Linked DNA regions of Streptomyces venezuelae. The protein of the gene in region 1 binds, or shares a complex with, the protein of each later gene. Links are inferred from orthologs where the notes say so. Each region holds a gene or a part of one and is shown on either strand. Other genes may lie near its edges. The genes, in order: tig and rpsG.

The links.
Region 2: the proteins of tig (region 1) and rpsG are in contact, whole or in part, in a crystal structure (PDB 3GTY), measured with the Thermotoga maritima proteins. The link is inferred for Streptomyces venezuelae from one-to-one orthologs. Residues at the interface, in WP_004081061.1 of Thermotoga maritima: Glu122, Val124, Val129, Leu130, Tyr133, Glu188, Gly259, Ile262, Tyr263, Glu266, Ser270, Glu273, Gln274, Glu277, Arg308, Gln311, Ile312, Ser315, Tyr316, Glu325, Arg329, Arg336, Leu363, Phe366, Trp367, Arg373, Leu377, Arg381, Leu384, Glu387; in WP_004081843.1 of Thermotoga maritima: Lys34, Lys52, Lys55, Glu59, Arg62, Gln63, Glu66, Asn67, Lys69, Val71, Arg95, Ala109, Lys110, Lys111, Gly112, Arg113, Pro114, Glu117, Glu121, Ile124, Ala125, Tyr127, Asn128, Asn129, Thr130, Gly131, Lys135, Asp139, Arg142, Met143.

The regions. Positions count from the first base shown.
Region 1 is NZ_CP029192.1:5,908,092-5,915,121, forward strand. The notes cover bases 2,826-5,823. They hold tig (trigger factor), read left to right. Parts: upstream 2,826-3,635; coding sequence 3,636-5,012; downstream 5,013-5,823. Other genes in these bases: DEJ48_RS25890 (hypothetical protein), read left to right, coding at 2,970-3,164; DEJ48_RS25910 (ATP-dependent Clp protease proteolytic subunit), read left to right, coding at 5,439-5,823. Outside these bases: DEJ48_RS25875 (FtsX-like permease family protein), read left to right, coding at 1-713; DEJ48_RS25880 (HD domain-containing protein), read left to right, coding at 710-1,189; DEJ48_RS25885 (acyltransferase family protein), read right to left, coding at 1,208-2,416; more of DEJ48_RS25910, read left to right, coding at 5,824-6,044; DEJ48_RS25915 (ATP-dependent Clp protease proteolytic subunit), read left to right, coding at 6,106-6,801; ATP-dependent Clp protease ATP-binding subunit ClpX, read left to right, coding at 6,969-7,030. UniProt on the Bacillus subtilis protein: Involved in protein export. Acts as a chaperone by maintaining the newly synthesized protein in an open conformation. Functions as a peptidyl-prolyl cis-trans isomerase.
Region 2 is NZ_CP029192.1:3,742,478-3,749,278, reverse strand. The notes cover bases 1-2,769. They hold rpsG (30S ribosomal protein S7), read left to right. Parts: upstream 1-1,034; coding sequence 1,035-1,505; downstream 1,506-2,769. Other genes in these bases: fusA (elongation factor G), read left to right, coding at 1,545-2,769; rpsL (30S ribosomal protein S12), read left to right, coding at 661-1,032; DEJ48_RS15920 (DNA-directed RNA polymerase subunit beta'), read left to right, coding at 1-124. In the rest of the region: more of fusA, read left to right, coding at 2,770-3,671; tuf (elongation factor Tu), read left to right, coding at 3,815-5,008; rpsJ (30S ribosomal protein S10), read left to right, coding at 6,723-6,801.

The DNA.
Region 1 (7,030 bases):
CGAAGGTCCAGGACCTGAAGGTCGAGACGGGCGCCCTCAAGCTCGGCAAGGGCCAGATCGCCGTCGACGCCGCCCTGGCCGACTCCGCCCACGTGCAGACCGGCGACCGCCTCGCCATCCGCCTGCCCGACGGCACCAAGGCCTCGCCGACCGTCGTCGCCACGTACGGCAGGGGCCTCGGCCTCTCCCAGGTGACCATGCCCGCCGCCGACCTGAAGCAGCACGTCACCTCGGCCTTCGCCACCGAGATCTGGACCAGCGGCGGCTCCGCGCAGGCGCTCTCCGGACTCGGCACCCTCCAGGACCGCGACGGCTACGCCACCGCACGGTCCATGGACAACGAACTCAACGCCTGGGCCAACACCACGATGGCGGCCGTACTCGGCGGCTTCGCGGCCATCGCCGCGATCAACACCCTGGTCATGACGGTCCTGGACCGCCGCCGCGAACTCGGCACGCTGCGCCTGATCGGCTCCACGCGCCGCCAGGTGCTGCGGATGATCCGCTGGGAGGCGCTGCTCGTGGCCTGCGCGGGCATCGTCATCGGCTCGGCCATCGCGTTCGCCACGCTCGTCCCGATGATGAAGGGCCTGACCGGCGAGTCCCCGTACGTCCCGCCGCTGGTGTACGGCTCCTTCGTGGGCGCGGTCCTGATCATGGGCCTCGCCTCCGCGACGATCCCGGCGAGACACGCTCTAAGGTCGGCGGCATGACGCCCGCAGGCCAGAACCCCGAGACGCTGTCCCTGCCCGAGGTCGAGGCCCTCGCCCGCGAGGCCCACGCCGGCCAGACGGACAAGGCGGGCCGCCCCTACGCCGAACACCTCGAGGCCGTGGCCGAGGGAGTGCGGCGGCGGGGCGGCGACGACGAGCAGATCGCGGCCGCCTGGCTGCACGACTCCGTCGAGGACGACGCCCTGTCGGAGCGGTGGCTCGCCGACGCCCCGCTGACCCGGCGCACCAAGGACGTCGTCCTGGCCCTCACCAAACGCGCGGGCGAGCCCCCGGAGGCGTACGCCGCACGCATCCTCGCCACCCCCGGCGCCCGCCTCGTGAAGGAGGCGGACCTGGCGCACAACGCGGACCCGGCCCGCCTCGCGGTGCTCGACGCAACGACAAGGGCGCGCCTGACGGCGAAGTACGCCACCATGCGCGCCCTGCTGGGATTCGGGGAGCACCCGGTCCCGTAGCTCTCGCGGGAGCTCTCGTTACGTCGACTTGGCCCGCTCGCGGGCGAGTTGTGCCGCGTCCCGCTTGAAGGCCCACTCCATCTTGGGCTCCATCGCGAACCGGAACATCCGCTGCACCGGTGGCGTGCACAACGCGGTGACCACGCTCGCGGCGACCACCGACACGAAGATCTCGCCGAGCGGCTGGTGCAGCCAGTCGTAGGTGTCGAACCAGCCCCAGAAGCGGGAGCCCTTGGCGAGGAAGCCGTGCAGCAGGTAGCCGTACAGCGTGCCGGCACCGAGGACCGTGAACCACATCTTGCGGCGCGGCACCCATGCGAAGAAGCAGGCGGTCAGGACGACGGAGCAGCCGAAGAGCGCCAGTGTCATCACGACACCGGCCCACCACGGGGCACCCAGCTCCTGGGCGCTGTCCCGGCGGTAGAACCAGGCCGACGTCATCCGGGGAGCCGCCCAGTACGCGAGGAGCAGCGCGCTGGCGAAGACCGGGATCGACAGCAGACGCACCTCGCGGCGGCGCACCAGCTGGAAGTACTCGGGCTTCATGAAGAGGCCGAGCACGAAGAACGGCAGGAACTGCAGGACGCGCTGCAGGTCGAGGTCGTCGCCGATGTCGGGTGAGATCACGGCGAGCGTGGCGATGGCCAGTGCGAGCGGCACCGGCCAGCGCACGATCTTCCACAGCGGCACGGTGAGCCGCCACACGAAGAGCGCGACCAGGAACCAGGTGAGGTACCAGGGGTCGAGCAGGCTGATGGGCTGGCCGGGATCGTCGTCCGCCCAGCGCTTGAAGAGGGTGTACGCGATCTCGAAGAGGACGTACGGCACGCCGACACCGGTCACGAGCCGCTTGAGGCGGTCGGCCCGCATGTCGAAACTGCGCGAGAAGTAGCCGGAGATCACGATGAAGGCCGGCATGTGGAAGGTGTAGACGGTCATGTACAGCGCTTCGGCGGTACGACTGTGATCGGTCAGCGGTTCCCATGCGTGGGCCATCGCCACGAGGACGATCGCCAGGTACTTGGCGTTGTCGAAGAACGCGTCGCGCTGCTTGGCGGGCTTCGGCCCGCTCTGGGCGGTGCTGCGGCCTGCCGGGGTGGGGGGAGCGGTGGGGGCGGCCTGCGGGGGCGGGTGGGGGGCGCGGGGAGTGGGGACTCCGGCCGCCGGCACCTGGGCCGGTGGGAGGGGCGCCCGGTGGCGTCCGTGCGGGTGCACCGAGTTGGTCACAGGCCCTCCCACCAAGAGCTCGGCGAGACGACCCGGGACCGCACTGCGCCTACGGGGATGGTGGCAGCGTGGAACATCTGAGGCACCCTAGCGTCGCCCCCGTGTATTCGTAAAACCCCCGTCACTTCTCTCGACTCAATCTCCTGCAATCACGTCGGTTAATCCCGATGGTCGACAAAGAGATGTGATGGTTCGCGACTGGTTCTGTCCGTTACGTCACTACTCATCCGGTTTAAATGGTGCATAACGCGCTCTCTCGGCGCCTGCCGGATGTGCCCTCCGTGACAATTCGAATTTCCTGCGAACGTCGTGTGTGGCGGTGGCAACGATCACGTCGAATTCCGATGACTTCCGATACTCGAAATGCTGTACGACGGTGCGCTGCCCATGCGCCCCCTGGGCGCCCTTGCGGGCGAGGGCCGACAGGTGTGGGCCGACGTTGCGTCACCGGCCGCATAGAGGAGGCCTGTTGGTGGCACGATGGTCCGTGGCGGGGGTGTGCGGGGTCGTACCCCCCGGGCCGGGAGAGCGACCGACCTAGGGTGTGATCAGTGTGGCCATTTCGCTGTCAGTGGTACTGCTGTTGGCGATCATCCTCGTGGTGCTGATCCGCGGGGGGTCGCTCAAAGCGGGGCCCGCGATCGTCGCGGTGCTCTTCGGCTTCTTCCTCGCCTCCACGGGTATGGCGCCTTCCATAAACCGTTTCCTGAACGAAGTGGCGGAGACGATCAACTCGATCAGCTTCTGAACGGCCGGGAACGCGGAAACCCCAGGCCGTCCCGGCCTGGGGTTTCCGTGTGAGAGCGGGCGACGGGAATCGAACCCGCGTAGCTAGTTTGGAAGACTAGGGCTCTACCATTGAGCTACGCCCGCACAGTTCGCGCCACGAGCGGAAGCCGCGGCACGACAGGCATCGTAGCGGAGCCCGGCCCCTCGCCGCACCCACCCCCCGGAACCGGCCCCGTTCGACCGGGAGCCGCACTGCCTGCGGGCATGTACCCTACGTGTCGCACCGACGGGGTGTGGCGCAGCTTGGTAGCGCGTCCGCTTTGGGAGCGGAAGGCCGTGGGTTCAAATCCCGCCACCCCGACCACCGAAATCCCCCTCACAAGATCGCATTGTGGCTCGGCTCCTGCTTGCCGTTACTATGCAAGCTGTGTGCCCGTGTGTCTCTGAGCCGGGCAGAATCCCAAGAAGTCAGCCCCAAGGAGACCGAACCGTGAAGAGCGCCGTGGAGACCCTGAACCCGACCCGGGTTCGGCTCACTGTTGAGGTGCCCTTCGAGGAGCTCAAGGACAGCCTCGACGCGGCCTACAAGAAGATCAACCAGCAGGTCACGGTGAAGGGCTTCCGCAAGGGCAAGATCCCGGCCCGCGTCATCGACCAGCGGTTCGGCCGTGGCGCCGTCCTCGAAGAGGCCGTCAACGACGCGCTCCCGAAGTTCTACACCGAGGCCGTCAACGAGGCCGAGCTCAACGTCCTGGGCCAGCCCGAGGTGGACATCACCGAGCTGAAGGACAACGAGACCCTCAACTTCACCGCTGAGGTCGACATCCGTCCCGCGATCGAGATCCCGGACTACTCCGGCATCGAGGTCGAGGTCGACGCGATCGAGGTCAGCGACGAGGACGTCGACAAGGCCGTGGAGGAGCTGCGCGAGCGCTTCGCCTCCACCTCGCCGGTCGAGCGTGCCGCCGAGGACGGCGACGTCGTGACGATCGACCTGGAGGCCAAGGTCGAGGGCGAGGTCCTGGAGGACGGCGTCGCGTCCGGCGTCTCCTACACGATCGGTTCCGGCGAGCTCCTCGAGGGCATCGACGACGCCGTGAAGGGCCTGGAGGCCGGTGGCGAGGCCACCTTCACCTCCGAGCTCAAGGGCGGCTCGGCCGCCGGCAAGGAGTCCGAGGTCACCGTCAAGGTCACCCAGGTCGCCGCCCGTGAACTGCCGTCCCTGGACGACGACTTCGCGCAGCTCGCCTCCGAGTTCGACACCCTCGACGAGCTGAAGGCCGACAGCCGCAAGCGCCTCGAGAACATGAAGCAGTACGACCAGGCGACGCAGGCCCAGGAGCGCGTCCTGGAGAAGCTGCTCGAGCTGGTCGAGGTCCCCGTCCCCGAGAAGCTCCTCGCGGACGAGATCCAGACCCGCACGCACAACCTCGAGCACCACCAGCTCGGCCAGATGGGCCTCGACCTGGACAAGTACCTGGAGATCCAGGGCAAGTCCCGCGAGGAGTTCGACGCCGAGACCAAGGAGCAGGCCGAGAAGGGCATCAAGACGCAGTTCGTCCTCGACGAGCTCGTCAACAAGGAGAAGCTGAACGTGAACCAGGAGGAGCTCACCGAGCACCTCATGCGTCGCGCGCAGTCCTCCGGCATGTCCCCCGACCAGTTCGCCCAGGCCGTCGTCGAGGGCGGCCAGGTCCCGATGCTCGTCGGCGAGGTCGCCCGCGGCAAGGCCCTCGCGGTCGTCGTCGAGGCGGCGACGGTCAAGGACACGAACGGTGAGGTCGTCGACCTCGAGGACGACGAGGACGAGACGGCCGAGACCGTCGAGGCGACCTCCGACGCCGCCGAGGAGAAGACCGAGGCGTGATCGCTGCGCTCGGCTGAACGTAGATCGGGGCTCCCAGGACTTAACGGTCCCGGGGGCCCCGGTGCCGTTCAGGGGCTCGGGGAACTGCGCGAGCAACCAGGTACCAGCCGCACCCGCCATGGGCCCCTGCCGCGGCAGACGCGCCTGCGGCCCGGCGGGCGCTGGCCGCGCGGTTCCCCGCGCCCCTTACGGGGCACGACCGGCACCGTTCGAGGCGCCCCGCCAGAACCTGCGCTCACAGCGAACAGTTCCGTCTCCGGGATTCCCGGAGGGACCCCGCGCGTTAGGGTCCATGAATACGAGGGCAGGGGAGTCCCCGGAGCCGCCCCGGAGCGGCTCCGCACGCGGGTGCCCCAGGCCCCAGCTGAAGACGTGAGACGGCCCGGCGCCGTCGTAAGACGAGCAGGTGGATACGTGACGAATCTGATGCCCTCCGCCGCCGGCGACCCCTCCATCGGTGGTGGCCTCGGCGACCAGGTCTACAACCGGCTGCTCGGCGAGCGGATCATCTTCCTCGGCCAGCCGGTCGACGACGACATTGCCAACAAGATCACCGCACAGCTGCTGCTCCTTGCCTCCGACCCGGACAAGGACATCTACCTCTACATCAACAGCCCCGGCGGCTCGATCACGGCCGGCATGGCGATCTACGACACCATGCAGTACATCAAGAACGACGTGGTGACGATCGCGATGGGCATGGCCGCCTCCATGGGCCAGTTCCTGCTCAGCGCGGGCACGCCCGGCAAGCGCTTCGCGCTGCCGAACGCCGAGATCCTGATCCACCAGCCGTCCGCGGGTCTCGCGGGCTCCGCGTCGGACATCAAGATCCACGCCGAGCGGCTGCTGCTGACCAAGAAGAAGATGGCCGAGCTCACGGCGCACCACACCGGCCAGACCGTGGAGCAGGTCACGCGCGACTCGGACCGCGACCGCTGGTTCGACCCGCAGGAGGCCAAGGAGTACGGCCTCATCGACGACATCATGTCCAGCGCCGCAGGCATGCCGGGCGGGGGCGGCACCGGAGCCTGAGCCCCGTGCTCAGCGCCCCGCAGCCGACACCTAAGCCCCTCGCTTCTCAGGAGAACCAGAGATGAACAACTTTCCCGGTCGCGGCCTCTACGACCGTGCACTGGCCGAGAGCGGCCAGGCCGAGTTCACCGGCACCGGCGCCGAGTCGCGTTACGTGATTCCGCGCTTCGTCGAGCGCACCTCGCAGGGCGTGCGTGAGTACGACCCGTACGCGAAGCTCTTCGAGGAGCGCGTGATCTTCCTCGGCGTGCAGATCGACGACGCCTCCGCCAACGACGTCATGGCGCAGCTCCTGTGCCTGGAGTCGATGGACCCGGACCGCGACATCTCGATCTACATCAACAGCCCGGGTGGTTCCTTCACCGCCCTCACGGCGATCTACGACACGATGCAGTTCGTGAAGCCCGACGTGCAGACCGTCTGCATGGGCCAGGCCGCGTCCGCCGCCGCCGTGCTCCTCGCGGCCGGTACGCCGGGCAAGCGCATGGCGCTCCCGAACGCGCGCGTCCTGATCCACCAGCCCTACAGCGAGACCGGCCGCGGCCAGGTCTCCGACCTGGAGATCGCCGCCAACGAGATCCTCCGGATGCGTTCGCAGCTGGAGGAGATGCTGGCCAAGCACTCCACGACGCCGATCGAGAAGATCCGCGACGACATCGAGCGCGACAAGATCCTCACGGCCGAGGACGCGCTCTCGTACGGCCTGGTCGACCAGATCATCTCCACCCGGAAGATGAACAATTCCTCGGTCGCCTGACGCAGAGCTGTAGCATCTGCCGCTCCTTGGCATGGTTTGCGTACGACTCACGTCGAAGCGAACCGTGCCAAGGGGGGCCCGAACGGGGGTCCCGGCAAGGTACCGTCGGATATGAGGCACCAGGAGCCGCTGAACGTGGCGTCTCCCAGGCGAAGGGGAAGCACCTCGTGGCACGCATCGGTGACGGCGGCGATCTGCTCAAGTGCTCGTTCTGCGGAAAGAGTCAGAA
Region 2 (6,801 bases), 2.2 Mb from region 1 along the record:
GGAGGCCAAGGCCGCGATGTACTCGGCCGTCGGCTACGACGACATCGACTACTCGCCGTTCGGCACGGGCTCCGGGCAGGCTGTGCCGCTGGAGGACTACGACTACGGGCCGTACAACCAGTAGGACCCACGTCTGTTGAAGGGCGGTCACCCCGTTTCGTACGGGGTGACCGCCCTTCGGCGTTCCTCCGGGCCGGTCCACGGGCCGTGGGCGGCCGCGTCGTGCGCCCGTGGGGGCAGGGTGTGACCTCATGCCGGGAGTGGCCGTCCTGGCGCCTCTGAGGCGCGTGCCGTTTCTGCCGTTCGCCCCGGATCCTCGTGCGGAAAGAGCGCTCGCCGTAATCGCAGGATCACGCGGATGGGCAATCGATCAAGGATTTCGCGCGGCCGGTTTGATCTTTAGATGTCCGGCGTGTCGCGCTGGACTGCATTTGTTTTGACCAGACTCGATGAGGTAGGTACGCTCAGACCTTGTGCCTGGGGTGTGCCTGGGCTCGCGCGCGTGTCATCAACCGCTGCGGGAGTCCGAGAACGGCCACCGTAATCTGCGCCCCTTTCCGCCTTGCGGCGGGAGTCTGCAGCATTCGACACACCCGACCGCGTGGGTCGGCGAAGTTCCGGGTTAGCTTTACTATTCGGCACACAGAAACCGGAGAAGTAGTGCCTACGATCCAGCAGCTGGTCCGTAAGGGCCGGCAGGACAAGGTCGAGAAGAACAAGACGCCCGCACTCGAGGGTTCGCCCCAGCGCCGTGGCGTCTGCACGCGTGTGTTCACGACCACCCCGAAGAAGCCGAACTCGGCCCTGCGTAAGGTCGCGCGTGTGCGTCTGACCAGCGGGATCGAGGTCACCGCTTACATTCCGGGTGAGGGGCACAACCTGCAGGAGCACTCCATCGTGCTCGTGCGTGGTGGCCGTGTGAAGGACCTGCCTGGTGTTCGTTACAAGATCATCCGCGGTTCCCTCGACACCCAGGGTGTCAAGAACCGCAAGCAGGCCCGCAGCCGCTACGGCGCCAAGAAGGAGAAGTAAGAATGCCTCGTAAGGGCCCCGCCCCGAAGCGCCCGGTCATCATCGACCCGGTCTACGGTTCTCCTCTGGTGACCTCCCTCATCAACAAGGTGCTGCTGAACGGCAAGCGCTCCACCGCCGAGCGCATCGTGTACGGCGCCATGGAGGGCCTGCGCGAGAAGACCGGCAACGACCCGGTCATCACGCTGAAGCGCGCGCTCGAGAACATCAAGCCGACCCTCGAGGTCAAGTCCCGCCGTGTCGGTGGCGCGACCTACCAGGTCCCGATCGAGGTCAAGCCGGGCCGTGCGAACACGCTCGCCCTGCGCTGGCTCGTCGGTTACTCCCGCGCCCGTCGCGAGAAGACCATGACCGAGCGTCTGCTCAACGAGCTCCTCGACGCCTCCAACGGCCTCGGTGCCGCTGTGAAGAAGCGCGAGGACACCCACAAGATGGCCGAGTCCAACAAGGCCTTCGCGCACTACCGCTGGTAGTCGCTACCCCCATCGAGACCGAGAGAAGACTGAGCCGACATGGCTACCACTTCACTTGACCTGGCCAAGGTGCGCAACATCGGCATCATGGCCCACATCGACGCGGGCAAGACGACGACCACCGAGCGGATCCTGTTCTACACCGGTGTGTCGTACAAGATCGGTGAGGTCCACGACGGCGCCGCGACGATGGACTGGATGGAGCAGGAGCAGGAGCGTGGCATCACGATCACCTCTGCTGCCACCACCTGTCACTGGCCGCTGAACGACGTCGATCACACGATCAACATCATCGACACCCCGGGCCACGTCGACTTCACCGTCGAGGTGGAGCGTTCGCTCCGCGTGCTCGACGGTGCCGTGACGGTGTTCGACGGCGTCGCCGGTGTTGAGCCCCAGTCCGAGACCGTGTGGCGTCAGGCGGACCGCTACGGCGTCCCGCGCATCTGCTTCGTCAACAAGCTCGACCGTACGGGTGCCGAGTTCCACCGCTGCGTCGACATGATCGTCGACCGCCTCGGTGCGACCCCGATCGTCATGCAGCTGCCCATCGGCGCAGAGGCTGACTTCCAGGGCGTCGTCGACCTCGTCACCATGAAGGCCTTCGTCTGGTCCGCAGAGACCAAGATGGGCGAGGCCTACGACATCGTCGACATCCCCGCCACGCACACCGAGGCTGCCGAGGAGTACCGCGGCAAGCTCCTCGAGGCCGTCGCGGAGAACGACGAGCAGATGATGGAGCTGTACCTCGAGGGCCAGGAGCCCACCGAGGAGCAGCTGTACGCGGCGATCCGTCGCATCACCATCGCCTCCGGCAAGGGCGGCGACACCACCGTCACCCCCGTGTTCTGCGGCACCGCGTTCAAGAACAAGGGCGTTCAGCCCCTGCTCGACGCCGTCGTGCGCTACCTGCCGTCCCCCCTGGACGTCGAGGCCATCGAGGGCCACGACGTCAAGGACCCGGAGACGGTCGTCAAGCGCAAGCCGTCCGACGAGGAGCCGCTGTCGGCTCTCGCGTTCAAGATCGCGAGCGACCCGCACCTCGGCAAGCTCACCTTCGTCCGGATCTACTCCGGTCGCCTGGAGGCCGGCACCGCGGTGCTGAACTCCGTCAAGGGCAAGAAGGAGCGCATCGGCAAGATCTACCGCATGCACGCGAACAAGCGTGAGGAGATCGCGTCGGTGGGCGCCGGTGACATCGTCGCCGTCATGGGTCTGAAGCAGACCACCACGGGTGAGACGCTCTGTGACGACAAGCAGCCGGTGATCCTGGAGTCCATGGACTTCCCGGCGCCGGTCATCCAGGTCGCCATCGAGCCGAAGTCCAAGGGCGACCAGGAGAAGCTGGGTGTCGCCATCCAGCGCCTCTCGGAGGAGGACCCCTCCTTCCAGGTCCACTCGGACGAGGAGACCGGCCAGACCATCATCGGTGGTATGGGCGAGCTTCACCTCGAGGTGCTCGTCGACCGCATGAAGCGCGAGTTCCGCGTCGAGGCGAACGTCGGCAAGCCGCAGGTCGCGTACCGCGAGACGATCCGCAAGACCGTCGAGCGCGTGGACTACACCCACAAGAAGCAGACCGGTGGTACCGGTCAGTTCGCCAAGGTGCAGATCGCGATCGAGCCGATCACGGACGGCGACGCGTCGTACGAGTTCGTGAACAAGGTCACCGGTGGCCGCATCCCGCGGGAGTACATCCCGTCGGTCGACGCCGGTGCGCAGGAAGCCATGCAGTTCGGCATCCTCGCGGGCTACGAGATGACGGGCGTCCGCGTCACGCTTCTCGACGGTGCCTACCACGAGGTCGACTCCTCGGAGCTCGCCTTCAAGATCGCCGGTTCGCAGGCCTTCAAGGAGGCCGCGCGCAAGGCGTCCCCCGTGCTGCTCGAGCCGATGATGGCCGTCGAGGTCACCACGCCCGAGGACTACATGGGCGATGTCATCGGTGACATCAACTCCCGCCGTGGCCAGATCCAGGCCATGGAGGAGCGCAGCGGCGCTCGCGTCGTGAAGGGCCTCGTGCCCCTCTCGGAGATGTTCGGCTACGTCGGAGACCTCCGCAGCAAGACGTCGGGTCGCGCAAGCTACTCAATGCAGTTCGACTCCTACGCCGAGGTTCCGCGGAACGTCGCCGAGGAGATCATCGCGAAGGCCAAGGGCGAGTAACTCACCCGAGTTCACGCTTTAGGCTTGACACCATCCGCCGGGGTTCGAACCCCAGGGCAAGAACCCCGGCGGCTGGCTTCCCAGCAAAGATCACCTGGCGCCGATGAAGCAAGGCGTACAGAACCACTCCACAGGAGGACCCAGTGGCGAAGGCGAAGTTCGAGCGGACTAAGCCGCACGTCAACATCGGCACCATCGGTCACATTGACCACGGTAAGACGACCCTCACGGCCGCCATTACCAAGGTGCTGCACGACGCGTACCCCGACCTGAACGAGGCCTCGGCCTTCGACCAGATCGACAAGGCTCCCGAGGAGCGCCAGCGCGGTATCACGATCTCCATCGCGCACGTCGAGTACCAGACCGAGGCGCGTCACTACGCCCACGTCGACTGCCCCGGTCACGCGGACTACATCAAGAACATGATCACGGGTGCCGCGCAGATGGACGGCGCGATCCTCGTGGTTGCCGCCACCGACGGCCCGATGCCGCAGACCAAGGAGCACGTGCTCCTGGCCCGCCAGGTCGGCGTTCCGTACATCGTTGTCGCCCTGAACAAGGCCGACATGGTGGACGACGAGGAGATCCTGGAGCTCGTCGAGCTCGAGGTCCGTGAGCTCCTCTCCGAGTACGAGTTCCCGGGCGACGACGTTCCGGTCGTCAAGGTCTCGGCGCTCAAGGCGCTCGAGGGCGACAAGGAGTGGGGCAACTCCGTCCTCGAGCTCATGAACGCCGTCGACTCCGCCATCCCGGAGCCCGAGCGTGACGTCGACAAGCCGTTCCTGATGCCGATCGAGGACGTCTTCACGATCACCGGTCGTGGCACCGTCGTCACCGGTCGTATCGAGCGTGGTGTCCTCAAGGTCAACGAGACCGTCGACATCATCGGCATCAAGACCGAGAAGACCACCACCACGGTCACCGGCATCGAGATGTTCCGCAAGCTGCTCGACGAGGGCCAGGCCGGTGAGAACGTCGGTCTGCTCCTCCGTGGCATCAAGCGCGAGGACGTCGAGCGCGGCCAGGTCATCATCAAGCCCGGTTCGGTCACGCCGCACACCGAGTTCGAGGCCCAGGCCTACATCCTGTCGAAGGACGAGGGTGGCCGTCACACCCCGTTCTTCAACAACTACCGCCCGCAGTTCTACTTCCGCACCACCGACGTGACCGGCGTCGTGACCCTCCCCGAGGGCACCGAGATGGTCATGCCGGGCGACAACACTGAGATGACCGTTGAGCTCATCCAGCCCGTCGCGATGGAAGAGGGCCTGAAGTTCGCCATCCGTGAGGGTGGCCGGACCGTCGGCGCCGGCCAGGTCACCAAGATCAACAAGTAAGTCCTCCCGACTTGCTTGCGGATCGGGGCAACCCGGTCGCTCTGAACTGAGCGCATCGCAGTGGCAGTAACGGAAGAGCCCGTACGACTTCGGTCGTACGGGCTCTTTCGCCTGTCCGGGCCGGGCAGGTCAGGCGCGGTCCCACCGGCTGCCCAAGGCCTGGAGAGCCGCTCCCCGTACTTCACGGCCTCCACCCACTCCGGAGGCCACCCCGAGGGGCCCCGGTGCGCCCCCGCGAACGCTCCCGCGAGAGCCGCCGTCGCCGCCGACGCGCCCGATGTGTGGGATGCCCGGCGCAGGGCGTGGCGAGGGTGGGCCTCCGAGGCCAGGAAGGCGTACAGCGCGGCGCCCAGCACCCGCTCCGCCGTCCACGCCGCACCCACCCCGCGGCTCCGGGCTCCGCGCCGGTCCCCAGCGCCGCCTCCACCGCGTCCGGCGTCGCCGCGCACTCGTCCCAGCCCGCCGCGATGAACGCCGCCCGCTCGGCCCGGGGTGCCAGATCGCCCAGCCAGTCCGTGTAGTACGTGGACCGGGACGTCGATACGTGCAGACGCAGCTCCGCCAGCAGGTGGGCCGGTTCGCAGCGGTGCGCGGCGGTGGTACGAGCGGCGACGGTGGGCGTGGCCCCGTACCTGACCCCCGATCAACGCTCGGGAATCGCCCAACTACAGGCAGCCCTCACGCACGCCCACCCCACGGCCTTGGCGGCGAGCGACCTGACGGCACACGTGGTGGACCTGCTGCGGGAGGGCGGAGAGGGGGCGGCCCATCACGTCGCCGATCGCCAGGCCCAGGAGGGCCGCGCGGGACGACCTCCACACGGAGCGTCGGTAGGGCTGGTCCGCCAGGTCGTACAGGGCCTTCAGGCTCGGGGCGGTGGAGAGCGAGCCGGGGAGGGCGGAGGGCTCCCGGAGCAGGGTGGTCAGAGCCGTCTCGGGGGCCAGGCCGGCGGCCTTCGCGCGGCGCAGCCGCGTCATCCACCGGGTGTCGTTCCGCGCCGCGGTTCCGGCGTCCGCGCGTACGATCCAGCCCGCCGCGTCGTCCTCGTCGCACGCCCACACGTACGTGGTGACGGTGCCGCCGTCGTCCGCGACGGCCACGTACCGGACGGGGCGGGTCGCCCCGTCCGCGTACTCGGCGGGGCCGCTCACGTGCGAGAAGGCCGGGTCCTCCGCGAAGCGCGGGTTGATTTACTTCCGTGGGAGGAAGCGGGGCCGGGGGTGGTTGCAGCGCTCACGCGGCCCACCCTGCCGAATGGATCACCGGCGCGCCGCACCCGCCCCGGGTTTGATCTCCGTCACCCAGGGGGTACTCTCTTCGGCTCGATTGGCACCACACGTGCCCCGTATGGCAGACTGTCCTGGTTGCTCGGTTGAGTGCCGATGCTGCGCGCCTCCCGCCGGGAGGACCGGAAGCGAGTCCCACAGTACTCGTCGCCTTATCTGCCCCAGGGTCCGCGAGGATCCGAACGGCAGCGCTTTGGCGGACGTACGGGAATCTTCCGGGAAGTGCGGTGCGGTGGCTCAACCAGGCGCCCGGTGGGTTTCTTCCCCCGGACCCGCGGTCGTTCAGGGCCGCAGCCCCTAGCAGGGAACTCCTTCGGGAGAACTGTGTGAGCGGGACTGCGACACGCCCGACCGCGTGGGTCGGAGGAAGTAGAAAAAAGGACCTTCCGGGGGCCAGAGCGTTCGAGACGAAGGACTACTAAGTAGCCATGGCGGGACAGAAGATCCGCATCCGGCTCAAGGCCTACGACCACGAGGTCATCGACTCCTCGGCGAAGAAGATCGTCG